3 regions of the Petroclostridium xylanilyticum genome follow, and region 2 is predicted to be linked to each of the others. Evidence: a T-box and tRNA genes for the amino acid it is inferred to sense, from the RefSeq annotation. Region 2 holds a T-box; the other regions hold tRNA genes.
What was found. A T-box is a leader RNA that pairs with one kind of tRNA and senses whether it is charged. The one in region 2 lies ahead of ileS (isoleucine--tRNA ligase), so its partner is inferred to be a tRNA-Ile.
Positions count from the first base shown of each region.

Region 1 (4,782 bases), on a different contig from region 2:
CGCTTAGATGCCTTCAGCGTTTATCCCTGCCGCACTTAGCTACCCAGCTGTGCACTTGGCAGTACAACTGGTGCACCAGTGGTGCGTCCATCCCGGTCCTCTCGTACTAAGGACAGCTCCCTTCAAATTTCCTGCGCCCGCGACAGATAGGGACCGAACTGTCTCACGACGTTCTGAACCCAGCTCGCGTACCGCTTTAATGGGCGAACAGCCCAACCCTTGGAACCTACTTCAGCTCCAGGATGCGATGAGCCGACATCGAGGTGCCAAACCTCCCCGTCGATGTGGACTCTTGGGGGAGATAAGCCTGTTATCCCCAGGGTAGCTTTTATCCGTTGAGCGACGGCAATTCCACTCTCTTACCGCCGGATCACTAACTCCAACTTTCGTTACTGCTCGACCTGTCCGTCTCGCAGTTAGGCTAGCTTTTGCGTTTACACTCTTTGCGCGATTTCCGACCGCGCTGAGCTAACCTTTGAGCGCCTCCGTTACCTTTTAGGAGGCGACCGCCCCAGTCAAACTGCCCACCTGACAGTGTCCCATACCCGGCTTACGGGTACTGGTTAGAATTTCGGTATCTCAAGAGTGGTATCCCAACGTCGACTCCATATACACTGGCGTGCATATTTCTTAGTCTCCCACCTATCCTGTACATGAAATACCAAAATCCAATATCAGGCTGCAGTAAAGCTCCATGGGGTCTTTCCGTCTAGTCGCGGGTAACCAGCATCTTCACTGGTACTACAATTTCGCCGGGCGCGCTGTTGAGACAGTGCCCAAGTCGTTACGCCATTCGTGCGGGTCAGAACTTACCTGACAAGGAATTTCGCTACCTTAGGACCGTTATAGTTACGGCCGCCGTTTACTGGGGCTTAAGTTCAAAGCTTCGCTCTTCGCTAACCTTTCCCCTTAACCTTCCAGCACCGGGCAGGCGTCAGCCCCTATACGTCGTCTTTCGACTTAGCAGAGACCTGTGTTTTTGCTAAACAGTCGCTTGGGCCTATTCTCTGCGGCCTGGTCTCCCAGGCACCCCTTCTCCCGAAGTTACGGGGTCAATTTGCCGAGTTCCTTAACAACGCTTCTCCCGTTCGTCTTAGGATTCTCTCCTCACCTACCTGTGTCGGTTTGCGGTACGGGCACCTCACCAATATGCAAGCTTTTCTTGTCAGTGTAGATTCATCTGCTTCGCTACTTGTTTTCGCTCCCTTTCGCCACACTCTACCAACGGTGTGGTCAGACTATCTTCCTGCGTCCCTTGCATACTTTTCGGCTTCGGTGGTTACGGAATTTCAACCGTATGTGCATCGACTACGCCTTCCGGCCTCGCCTTAGCTCCCGACTTACCTTGAGCGGACGAACCTTCCTCAAGAAACCTTAGGCTTTCGACGATTATGATTCTCACATAATTCTCGCTACTCATTCCGGCATTCTCACTTCTATCTCGTCCACATGTCCTTTCGGTCATGCTTCTGCCTACCATAGAAAGCTCCCCTACCATACTTGCGTATCCAAAGCTTCGGTATAGGTTTTAGCCCCGTTACATTTTCGGCGCAGAATCACTCGACCAGTGAGCTATTACGCACTCTTTGAATGAATGGCTGCTTCTAAGCCAACATCCTGGTTGTTTTAGCAACTCCACATCCTTTACCACTTAAACCTATTTGGGGACCTTAGCTGTTGGTCTGGGCTGTTTCCCTTTTGACTATGAAACTTATCTCCCATAGTCTGACTCCCGGACATCATCTCTATGGCATTCAGAGTTTGATAGGGTTCGGTAACCGGATAAGGCCCCTAGCCCATTCAGTGCTTTACCTCCATAAGATTAATCCGAGGCTAGCCCTAAAGCTATTTCGGGGAGAACCAGCTATCTCCGAGTTCGATTGGAATTTCTCCGCTACCCACAGCTCATCCCCCACTTTTTCAACAGTGGTGGGTTCGGACCTCCACGAGACTTTACTCCCGCTTCATCCTGTCCATGGGTAGGTCACCCGGTTTCGGGTCGTATGCATGCAACTTTACGCGCTCTTCACACTCGGTTTCCCTACGGCTTCGGTGCTTAACACCTTAACCTCGCTGCATACATACACTCGCCGGACCGTTCTACAAAAAGTACGACATCGCACCTTAATGTGCTTTGTCTGCTTGTAAACACAGGGTTTCAGGTTCTCTTTCACTCCCCTCCCGGGGTTCTTTTCACCTTTCCCTCACGGTACTTTCCTCTATCGGTCATTAGGTAGTATTTAGGCTTGGGAGGTGGTCCTCCCTGCTTCCCACCGGATTTCACGTGCCCGATGGTACTCTGGATCCTGATGGCTCACTTTTGCTTTCGCATACGGGACTTTTACCCCCTGTGGTCTACCTTTCCAGGTAGTTCTGCTAGCTCCTGTGATGCCGTCTTCAGTCCTCAACCCCAAAGGTATTTCTACCCCCGGTTTGGCCTTTTCCCCTTTCGCTCGCCACTACTTAGGGAATCGATGTTTCTTTCTTTTCCTCCGCCTACTTAGATGTTTCAGTTCAGCGGGTATTCCCCCGCATAGCTATGGATTTACTATACGGTGACCGGATATTGCTCCGGCCGGGTTCCCCCATTCGGATATCTGCGGGTCTTAGGCTATTTGCGCCTCACCGCAGCTTTTCGCAGCTTATCACGTCCTTCTTCGGCTCCTAATGCCAAGGCATCCACCCTGCGCTCTTTCTAGCTTGACCATTTGTTTTAGTGTGGAGTGGGAAGTGGATAGTGGGGAGTTCCCTCCTCCAGTCCTTACTTCCTTATCCTTCACTTTTTGAACATTCTGGTGTTCTCCTGTTTTTAGAATTATATGAGTAAAGTTTTCCTTTGAAATTACAGTGTAATACAGTGTTCTCCACTGCAGTTACCCTATGATCTTTTCCTCATGTCTTTACATTGTTTAGTTTTCAAGGTACATTTGGTGGGCTTAAGTGGACTCGAACCACCGACCTCACGCTTATCAGGCGTGCGCTCTAACCGGCTGAGCTATAAGCCCATGTGGTGGAGATGAGGAGAATCGAACTCCTGACCCCCTGCTTGCAAGGCAGGTGCTCTCCCAGCTGAGCTACACCCCCACAGTTATTGCGGTCAGTGACTTTGTCACTTAACCCTACATTAATTTAATTAATCATTAACAATTCTATTGAAAAACCTTTTATTAGCTTCATGCTTTCATGGGTAATGTTTTTTCCCCACTCCCCACTATTCACTGTCCACTAATGAATTGGTCTTTCAAAATTAAACAGCGTAAGCGTTCTCAGACATTACTTATCGTAATGTATCGACCATAGGATTCGTTCCTTACTTGAATAATTATTAATTATTAATTATTAATTGGAACTTCTCTCCTTAGAAAGGAGGTGATCCAGCCGCACCTTCCGATACGGCTACCTTGTTACGACTTCACCCCAATCATCGGCCCCACCTTCGACTGCTGCCTCTTCCGTTAGCTCACAGGCTTCGGGTGTTACCGACTCTCATGGTGTGACGGCCGGTGTGTACAAGGCCCGGGAACGTATTCACCGCGGCATGCTGATCCGCGATTACTAGCAATTCCGACTTCATGTAGGCGAGTTGCAGCCTACAATCTGAACTGGGACTGCTTTTGGGGATTTGCTCCACCTCACGGTCTTGCTTCCCTTTGTTGACAGCCATTGTAGTACGTGTGTAGCCCAGGACATAAGGGGCATGATGATTTGACGTCGTCCCCACCTTCCTCCGATTTGTCACCGGCAGTCTCGCTAGAGTGCCCAACTTAATGCTGGCAACTAACAACAAGGGTTGCGCTCGTTGCGGGACTTAACCCAACATCTCACGACACGAGCTGACGACAACCATGCACCCCCTGTCTCAGTGTTCCCGAAGGCACTCCCCTATCTCTAGAGGATTCACCGGATGTCAAGCCCTGGTAAGGTTCTTCGCGTTGCTTCGAATTAAACCACCTACTCCACTGCTTGTGCGGGCCCCCGTCAATTCCTTTGAGTTTCAACCTTGCGGCCGTACTCCCCAGGTGGGATACTCATTGTGTTAACTCCGGCACAGAAGGGGTCGATACCTCCTACACCTAGTATCCATCGTTTACGGCGTGGACTACCAGGGTATCTAATCCTGTTCGCTCCCCACGCTTTCGCGCCTCAGCGTCAGTTACAGTCCAGCAAGACGCGTTCGCCACTGGTGTTCCTCCTAATATCTACGCATTTCACCGCTACACTAGGAATTCCGCTTCCCTCTCCTGCACTCAAGATATGCAGGTTCAAATGCAGCCCCGGGGTTGAGCCCCGGTATTTCACATCTGACTTGCTTACCCGCCTACACGCCCTTTACACCCAGTAATTCCGGACAACGCTCGCCACCTACGTATTACCGCGGCTGCTGGCACGTAGTTAGCCGTGGCTTCCTCCTTAGGTACCGTCATCTTTCGTCCCTAAAGACAAGAGTTTACGATCCGAAGACCTTCTTCCTCCCCGCGGCGTTGCTGCGTCAGGGTTTCCCCCATTGCGCAACATTCCCCACTGCTGCCTCCCGTAGGAGTCTGGGCCGTGTCTCAGTCCCAATGTGGCCGGTCACCCTCTCAGGTCGGCTACTGATCATCGCCTTGGTAGGCCGTTACCCTGCCAACTAGCTAATCAGACGCGAGGCCATCTTATACCGGATTGCTCCTTTGGTCATCACGACATGCGTCCTGATGACTTTATGCGGTATTAGCACATCTTTCGATGTGTTATCCCCCTGTATAAGGCAGGTTCCTCACGCGTTACTCACCCGTCCGCCGC
Region 1 covers NZ_NPML01000019.1:504,894-509,675, forward strand. Annotated here, with positions in the region: rRNA gene CIB29_RS14520 (23S ribosomal RNA) at 1-2,706, opposite strand, end outside; tRNA gene CIB29_RS14525 (tRNA-Ile) at 2,929-3,005, opposite strand; tRNA gene CIB29_RS14530 (tRNA-Ala) at 3,009-3,084, opposite strand; rRNA gene CIB29_RS14535 (16S ribosomal RNA) at 3,363-4,782, opposite strand, start outside.
Region 1: it has a tRNA-Ile gene. The T-box ahead of ileS (isoleucine--tRNA ligase) is inferred to sense a tRNA for this amino acid. The anticodon was not compared.

Region 2 (4,782 bases):
ACATAACGGCATAAAAGTGCCTTTTGTTGCTGTACCAACAACTGCGGGAACTGGCAGTGAAGCAACAAAAAATGCAGTACTCAGTAAAATTGGTGAAAACGGATTTAAAAGTTCGTTGCGGCACGACAATTTTGTACCTGATGTTGCAATGCTGGACCCGGCACTTGCAATATCCTGTCCGCCAAGTGTAACAGCTGCAAGTGGGTTAGATGCGTTTACTCAGTTGCTTGAAGCTTATGTATCTACGGAAGCGTCTCCAATGACTGATGCACTCGCTTTTAACGGGTTGGAATATGTGAAAGAAAACTTAGTTCCTGCATGTACAACGGATATGGAAAATGTCAGTGTGCGGGGCGGGATGGCGTATGCATCCCTGATGTCCGGTATTGTACTTGCAAATGCCGGCTTAGGTGTTGTGCATGGATTGGCAGGTCCAATAGGCGGTTATTTTGATATACCGCATGGAGTGGTTTGCGGCACATTAATAGGAGAGGCCGTTAAGATGAATATTCATCTTTTGCGTCAAGCAGGGGAAGTGGGAAACAAGTATCTGGAAAAATACGCAAAAGTAGGAGCTATGCTGTCGGACTTGGATGAAAAGGATGTTGACAGGTGCTGCAACCAACTGGTGCAAAAAATTGAAGAATGGATTAAATTACTTAAAATTCCACGATTAAGTGAGTATGGCATATCCAAGAATGATTTAGATAAAATTGTTGAAAAGTCAGGAAATAAAAATAATCCTGTTAAGTTGGGAAAAGAACATATCAAGCAATTGCTATTGAATAGATTGTAGATTTAGGAAATAATTAGGACCATCATTTTTAAATAAATACATGGAAAGAGATAGGTTACGGGACAACCTATCTCTTTTTCTTTTGTGGGTATTCCGCATACATCATCTCGTTTCAAGAGGCGACTCTGCTAACGATTGGTTTATTATGCCATAATATAAAATAAAAATTAAGGAAAATATGGAATTTTAATTTAATAAAATAGTAAGGGATAAAAGGATATTGTGAAGTTGGCGAATTAACATTATATGAAGGGGTGGAAAGGTTATGAAAAAGATAACTATTTTTGTAATGTTGCTGTGTTTGTTTGCTGTTGCAGGCTGTGAGGAAAAAGAAACGATGCAGAATATTGCTTCGATGGATTCTCGTACCGCGAGTTATGATGTGACCATGAAGCGGGACCTTTTGTGCTTGATGATGGCTTACCCCGAGTATATTACCGATGTGAAAAGAGAGATAAACGGCAGTGTATATGTGATAATGAAATCAGGAAAACGCATCCTTTACGACGATAAAAAGGAGAAGAACCATAATGAAAAACTGGCCAATGCGGATTTGCAAGACATGATGGAGCAGATTTATCCCCTCTCGGATATTACAAACCTGATGGCTGAAGATTTTGATCCCGGACGTGCCAGGGTATATGCCTTGTTGAAAGAGGTCTATGGTGGTTCCAAAGGACAGGTAGAGAAGAATCTTATACCTGTAAAGGTCGGTTATAAAAACTATTCCTTTAACCGTAACAATAAAGCAGCCGAAGCTTTGCAGTCAGTTATGAAAGAGCTTGTGCTGCTGACCGAAAAGCGGCAGGACATCCGTTCTTGTGTATTTCCGGCGAGCGGTACTTTTAACTACCGTGTTATTGCAGGAACCAATCAATTAAGTGCTCACTCCTTTGGGATTGCGATTGACCTTGCAAGTGATAAAAGGGATTACTGGAAGTGGACTTCACGGAAGGAAGGAGAAAGAAGGTTAAATTCCTATCCGCGGGAAATTGTGCAGATTTTTGAAAAGAACAATTTTATTTGGGGTGGCAAATGGGGGCATTTTGATATCCTGCATTTCGAATACCGGCCGGAGTTGACCCTGAAATCCCGGTACTTTGCGGATGAACCTGCCGCTGGGAAGCCATGGTATGACGGATTGCCTTCTGAAGATGCTGTCATAAAAAACTATATTTGGCTGATTGAAAAAGCGTTGGAATAAAAATGCCATAAAGAGTGCTTTTTTAAAAAATTTTTTACAAAAATCTTTACAAATGAAATATTTTGTCTTAAAATATATTACAATGAGTTTAAAATATAATATTGGTTTATAAATGCAAAGAAAGAGAAGAGTAGATATTTGTTGAAGGTTCAGCGAGTTGGGGATGGTGGAAGCCCAATCCGAGGTAGCAAATATTGAAGATCACTCTGGAGCAGCAGGCCGAACCATAGTAGGTTTTGTCGTAATCCCGACGTTATATGGGAAGCATATAGATTGAGGCTGTATGTGGTGAGATGGATACGCTATGTATCAAATCAGGTGGTACCGCGGAAATACCCTTTCGTCCTGTTATGGATGAAAGGTTTTTTTATTGCTTGAAAGTTAATGATTAGTTATGTAAAGGAATGGAGGTATTTACATGTATGAAAAAGTATCGACCAACCTTAATTTTGGCGATAGGGAATTAGAAGTATTAAAATACTGGAAAGAAAATAATATTTTTGAAAAAAGCATAAAAATGAGGGAGAATGCGCCTACTTTTACTTTCTATGACGGTCCGCCTACCGCTAATGGAAAGCCTCATATCGGCCACATTTTAACCCGTGTAATGAAAGATATTATCCCAAGATACAAAACCATGAAGGGATATAAGGTGCTCCGTAAAGCAGGATGGGATACCCATGGTCTCCCTGTAGAATTGGAAGTAGAAAAGCAGTTGGGGATTGACGGTAAACCCGAAATCGAAAAATACGGGGTAGAACCTTTTATCAAGGAATGTAAGAAAAGTGTATGGAAGTACCAAAAAGAATGGGAAAAGATGAGTGACCGTGTAGGGTTCTGGGTAGATATGGATAATCCCTATATCACCTATGACAATAACTATATTGAATCTGTGTGGTGGGCATTGAAACAAATATGGGATAAAGGTTTATTATATAAGGGACATAAAATTGTGCCCTATTGTCCTCGCTGTGGGACTGCTCTTTCCAGCCATGAAGTTGCACAGGGCTATAAAGATGTAAAAGACCCATCCATATATGTTAAATTCCAGGTAAAAGGACAAAAGCAGGTATACCTGATGGCGTGGACGACTACACCATGGACATTGCCTTCCAACGTTGCCCTTACAGTAAATCCGGGTGAGACTTATATAAAAGCAAAGTGTGCAGATGAAGTGTATATTCTGGCAGAGGCACTGGCACCAACAGTATTAAATGAGGAATTTGAAGTGCAGGAAAAAATGCTGGGTAAAGATTTGGTAGGTATGGAATATGAACCGCTGTTTGATTTTGTAAAGCCGGAGAAAAAAGCCTACTATGTGGTAGCAGACAATTTCGTAACATTGACTGACGGTACAGGGATTGTACACACTGCCCCGGCTTTTGGTGAAGACGACGCGAAAGTAGGAAGAGCATACGACCTTCCTTTTGTTCAGCTTGTTAATGAGCAGGGAGAATTTGTAGACAGCGTAGAACCATGGAAGGGTGTTTTCGTTAAAGACGCAGACCCGCTTATCATAAAAAATTTAGATGGAAGAAATCTTTTATATAAGGCGGTAGATTACGAACACGCCTATCCGTTCTGCTGGAGATGTGACACACCGTTATTGTATTATGCCCGCGATACATGGTTTATCAAAATGACCGCTGTAAAAGAAAATCTGTTAAAGAATAATAATAAGATTAACTGGCTGCCTGACAACATTAAAGATGGACGTTTTGGAAACTTCCTTGAAAATGTAATTGACTGGGGCTTAAGCCGTGAAAGATACTGGGGAACTCCGCTGCCTATCTGGGAGTGTGAATGCGGACACCGTCATGTTGTAGGAAGTATTGACGAGTTAAAGGAAATGGGCCAAAATGTTCCTGAAAACATTGAACTGCACAAGCCATATATTGACAATGTATATTTGAATTGCCCCGAGTGTAAAACCGGAACCATGAAAAGAGTAAGTGAGGTAATTGATTGCTGGTTTGATTCCGGATCTATGCCTTTTGCACAATGGCATTATCCCTTTGAGAATAAGGAAATCTTTGAACAGAATTTCCCGGCAGATTTTATCAGTGAAGCAGTAGACCAGACGAGGGGGTGGTTCTACACCTTGCTTGCCATTTCAACCCTCATATTTGACGAGCCGTCATATAAGAACGTTATCGTCTTAGGCCATGTGCAGGATAAGGATGGGCAGAAAATGAGCAAGCACAAGGGAAATGTGGTAGACCCATGGACAATACTTGACAAGCAGGGGGCGGATGCAGTCCGCTGGTATTTCTACACAAGCAGTGCACCATGGCTGCCCAGCCGTTTCTATGAAGAAGCGGTAAGCGAAGGACAAAGAAAATTTATGGGGACCTTGTGGAATACCTATGCCTTCTTTGTACTGTATGCAAATATTGATAAGTTTAATCCAAATAATTATAAATTAGAATATGACAAATTACAGGTAATTGATAAATGGATTTTATCCAGGCTGCATTCACTGGTTGCAATGGTAGAAAAAAATCTGGATAATTACCGCATTACAGAACCGGCAAGAGCCATCCAGGAATTTGTAGATGAATTGAGTAACTGGTATGTAAGAAGAAGCAGGGAACGTTTCTGGCAGGAAGAAATGACACAGGATAAAATTAATGCATATATGACACTTTATACTGTGCTTGAAACGCTGTCCAAGCTTATTGCACCCTTTGTGCCATTTATGGCAGAGGAAATTTACAAAAACCTGGTACTGAATGTGGACAGTTCTGCTCCGGAGAGTGTACATCTTTGCGACTATCCGCAG
Region 2 covers NZ_NPML01000031.1:34,614-39,395, forward strand. Annotated here, with positions in the region: gene CIB29_RS18145 (iron-containing alcohol dehydrogenase) at 1-796, shown strand, start outside; gene CIB29_RS18150 (M15 family metallopeptidase) at 1,062-2,000, shown strand; T-box leader at 2,109-2,351, shown strand; gene ileS (isoleucine--tRNA ligase) at 2,419-4,782, shown strand, end outside.

Region 3 (4,782 bases), on a different contig from region 2:
TTAACTCTCCCCTATACGGTGTTGCTCCAGGTGGGGTTTACATAGCAGACTAGTCGCCTAGCCGCTGGTGAGCTCTTACCTCACCTTTCCACCCTTACCATTTGGTATACAAATGGCGGTATATCTCTGTTGCACTTTCCTTGGAGTCGCCTCCACCGGGTGTTACCCGGCACCCTGCCCTATGGAGCTCGGACTTTCCTCATGTGCGGCCTTTCGGCACTGCACACGCGACTATCTGACTTACTCGTTTTATATTCATTTTTAGCTCATTTTTTGAGCGCAGAAAATATGTTAACATGTTTTAAACCAATTGTCAAATGTAATTTTATTCCTTTTCATACTATTCTAAAAATACCCTGATTTGATTGAGCCGAAAAAATTTTAATACCTTTATTTTGGTATGTATCATTTAAATAATTCATTAAAAATGGAACAACAATATTTTCAGTTTCATAATGTCCGGCATCAATTAAATTGAGTCCGTTCTGCTGTGCAAATTGCGCTTCGTGATATTTAACATCCCCAGTGATATATACATCAGCTTTTTGTTTTACACAGGCAGATATAAAATCCGCCCCACTTCCTGTACAAATTGCAACCTTAGATATAATACTTTTTTCATTTCCTATATATTTTATGTATTCAATATTTAACGTGTTTTTTACGAGTTTGATAAACTCACTGAAAGTCATTTCATTTTCCAAAGTCCCTATTCTTCCTATGCCAACAGCCTCTCCTTCAATTTCAAGAGGGTAAATGTCATATGCAACTTCTTCATACGGATGCACTTCAAGCATAGCTTTTATCACTTTACCCACTTTGTCTTGCGGTACAATTGTTTCAAGTCGGTATTCTTCGGCTTTTTCTACTTGCCCTTGCTTTCCGATAAAGGGGTTAGTACCTTCAAGGGGTTTAAAAGTTCCGGTTCCTTTAGTCATAAACGTGCAATGGCTGTAGTCCCCGATCCATCCTGCCCCTTCTTTTGCCATTGCTTCTCTTACTGCATCTTGATATCCGTCAGGTATAAAAACTACAATTTTTTTTAATTGTACGTTTTTTAATGCTTTGAGCACCTTAACATTATTGAGCTGCAATCTTGATGCAAGAACGTCATTTAAGCCGCCTTTAGCAATATCTAAATTGGTATGTGCAGCATATACCGAAATATCATTCTTTATTAGGTTGCAAACCATCTGTCCTGTATAATCGTCCATGGTTATCTTTTTCAATGGCTTAAAAATTATTGGATGATGTGCAATAATTAAATCAATCTTTTTTTCAACAGCTTCTTTGACTACTTCTAAAGTTACATCAAGTGTAACCATGATATTCTTGATTTCCTTTTGATAATCGCCAATTAATAACCCTACATTATCCCAGGACTCTGCCAAATTTAGAGGTGCCAGCTTTTCAATTTTCTCTATAATTTCTCTGCATTTTACCATTGTCTGCACTCCTTATCCAATCAAGCAGTTTATGCTTTCATATTCCTTTAATCTTATCTGACAATCTGCAAGCCGTGTTAATGCGTTTTCAGAATGATTATTTTGCAGTTGTTTAATAATTTTTTTCATTTCATTTATTTTTATTGCCAGTAATTTTTTCAAAAGAGGGTCCTTCTTCTCAATAAGCTTCTTGCCGATATAATGGTAAATTTCTTTTTCTATTTTTTCTTTTCCATGTTCGGCTACAATTACATTATATATCTTGTCCCCTTCTGAAGCTAATTCTTCATCAACTATTTTATAACCATTTTCTGAAAGCCATATCCTTACTTCCTCATGTCCAATCATAGGTTGAAGGATCAATTTGTTAACATTTCTAAGAACAGGTTCAGATACTGACAGAATTTCAGTAATGAGCACCCCACCCATTCCTGCAATAATAATAGTATCAACTTCTCCGCTTTCTACTTTTTCCAAACCGTTACCCAGCCTGACATCTATTTTATGCATTAATCCATATTTTTTTATATTAGCAGCGGCCTTTTCTACCGGTCCCTTTCTAATATCAGAAGCAATCACATATTCAGCAATGCCTTTGCTTATAAGATATATAGGAATATACGCATGATCAGTACCAATATCAGCTACCCTTGCACCCACCGGAACTTTATTGGCAATAAGCTGAAGCCGTGGAGAAAGCTTAAGTAACGAAGAAGTGTATTGATCTTTTAATAAGTTATCCTGTATTCTCAATTCTCCATTCTCCATTCCCGATTTTATGTATTAAATTTACCTATATGATGCTCCTTACCCTTCACAAGGCATGTAAAATATTTAGTGTTGTTTATCTAAAAAAGCCAGATAATGAACCTCACGTCCAATACCTGGCTTATGCTAATTCTATATTGGTGGGCCTTCAGGGACTCGAACCCCGGACCAACCGGTTATGAGCCGGTTGCTCTAACCAACTGAGCTAAAGGCCCAAAAAAATAATGGCTCCTCAAGTAGGACTCGAACCTACGACCCTGCGGTTAACAGCCGCATGCTCTACCGACTGAGCTATTGAGGAACATCCCAATAAATATTATACAATCATATTAAATGTTTTGCAATATCAAAGTAAAATTTTTTTATTTATTTTCCATTTCCGGTATTATTATTGTGCAACGCACTATCCATTGGTTCACCTTTATACTTAATCAATAATTCCCTTAACTGACTTGCTTGTTCAGCTTCTCGTTCAGCAAACTTTTTAAATACCGAACTTATTTCACCTTCTTTTATTCTTTTTGAATACATTTCAAAATCTCTTACTGCTTCCTGGGTATTAAGCCATGCTCTTTCAAGGCAATCAATAGCATCCATTGCAACATCACCTCCTAATATTTTTATTTTATACATCTTTGGCTGTTTTATACCATTACATACAAGAAGATTAAAAGGCTCGATTGACAGTTAGGTCAATCGAGCCTTTTAATCCAGATAATCTTTTAGTTTTTTACTTCTACTAGGATGTCTCAACTTCCTTAGTGCTTTTGCTTCAATCTGTCTAATTCTTTCCCGGGTAACGTTAAACTCTTTTCCCACTTCTTCAAGTGTTCTTGCTCTACCATCATCCAATCCAAATCTCAACCTTAATACTTTTTCTTCTCTAGGGGTAAGTGTATCTAAAACATCTATAAGCTGTTCTTTTAATAGTGTAAATGATGCTGCTTCAGCAGGTGCAGGAGCATCATCGTCGGGTATAAAGTCTCCTAAATGGCTGTCTTCTTCTTCCCCTATAGGCGTCTCCAAAGATACAGGTTCTTGTGCTATCTTCATGATCTCTCTGACTTTATCAATAGACATCCCCATTTCTTTAGCAATTTCTTCAGGCTGCGGTTCCCGGCCAAGCTCCTGCAGCAATTGCCTGGAAACACGTATTAATTTGTTGATGGTTTCTACCATATGAACCGGAATTCTGATAGTCCTTGCCTGGTCGGCAATTGCCCTGGTAATCGCCTGGCGTATCCACCAGGTTGCATAAGTACTAAACTTATATCCTTTTTTATAATCAAATTTTTCTACAGCCTTAATCAGCCCTAAATTCCCCTCCTGAATCAAATCAAGAAACAACATTCCGCGTCCAACATATCGTTTAGCAATACTTACAACAAGCCTTAAGTTTGCTTCAGCTAAACGCCTCTTCGCTTCCTGATCTCCTTTTTCCATTCTCTGGGCTAACTCAATTTCTTCCTCAGGAGTAAGTAGAGGGACTTTCCCAATTTCTTTCAGGTACATTCTTACCGGGTCATCTATGCTTATCCCTTCAGGAATACTTAAATCCAGATCTTCTTCAGTAATCTGAATGTCTTCCAACTCCTGCTCTATATCTCCAACAATTTCAATACCCATATTTTCAATCGTTTCATAAACTTTCTCTATTTGATCTGGATCCAGTTCAATTTCCTCAAGGGTATCCATTATTTCTTTATAGGTAAGCATTCCCTTGCTTTTTCCTCTATCTACCAACTCTTTGATGATAGCTTTTTTGCTTTCAGTTGATTTCATTTACTGTTGTCCCTCCTTCCAGTTCATGATTATTTTTGTTTGTATTCTATTAATAACGTATGTAATTTTTCAACATTCCCTTCTTTTAGACTTATCTTAATTTTTTGCATATTTTTTTCTTTATTTATCGTTTCAATAAGTTCAACTGCGGCTTTAAGATTGTCTTCAAAATTTGGTTCTATTTGAAATATAGAAGTAGCTGTTTTAATTTCCTCACCTTCAAATCTGGAGACTATTTGAGCAGGGTCAACTGCTTCATCTTTTTCTCTTAATGCGTATATAATTGTTGCAATCTTTACATGCAGGTCGTCAGAAAAATCGTCGGGCCTTATTAATTCCCTAACCTTATTAAATACAAACTTGTCATAACATAATACATTGATTAGCATCCTTTCAGCATTTATTAATCTTGTGTTTACAATATTATTTTCACTGCTGTTTTTTACTATTGCTACAGGCTCTGGCACTATTTCCCTGGTATTTTTCAAACTTTTATTGCCCTTGTCAGCATTTTTAGATATTATCTTTTTTATTTCTGCCAAAATAGCCTGGCTGCTAATCTTTGTTTCTTCAGAAATCTTTTGTATATAAGCATCTCTTTCAACTGCATTATCAATTTTTGCAAATATATTCGCCAGTTCAGTTACAAAATCAACTTTTTGTACGATGTCATTAATATCGTATTTTGCTTTTAATAAATTTATTTTATACTCAATAAGGCTTTTTGACTCTCTAATTGCTTTTTCAAATTTCTCTGCACCTTTGGCCCTTATAAATTCATCGGGAT
Region 3 covers NZ_NPML01000007.1:69,752-74,533, forward strand. Annotated here, with positions in the region: RNA gene rnpB (RNase P RNA component class A) at 1-247, opposite strand, end outside; gene CIB29_RS03575 (Nif3-like dinuclear metal center hexameric protein) at 336-1,445, opposite strand; gene CIB29_RS03580 (tRNA (adenine(22)-N(1))-methyltransferase) at 1,458-2,198, opposite strand; tRNA gene CIB29_RS03585 (tRNA-Ile) at 2,352-2,428, opposite strand; tRNA gene CIB29_RS03590 (tRNA-Asn) at 2,439-2,514, opposite strand; gene CIB29_RS03595 (hypothetical protein) at 2,580-2,810, opposite strand; gene rpoD (RNA polymerase sigma factor RpoD) at 2,919-3,995, opposite strand; gene dnaG (DNA primase) at 4,025-4,782, opposite strand, start outside.
Region 3: it has a tRNA-Ile gene. The T-box ahead of ileS (isoleucine--tRNA ligase) is inferred to sense a tRNA for this amino acid. The anticodon was not compared.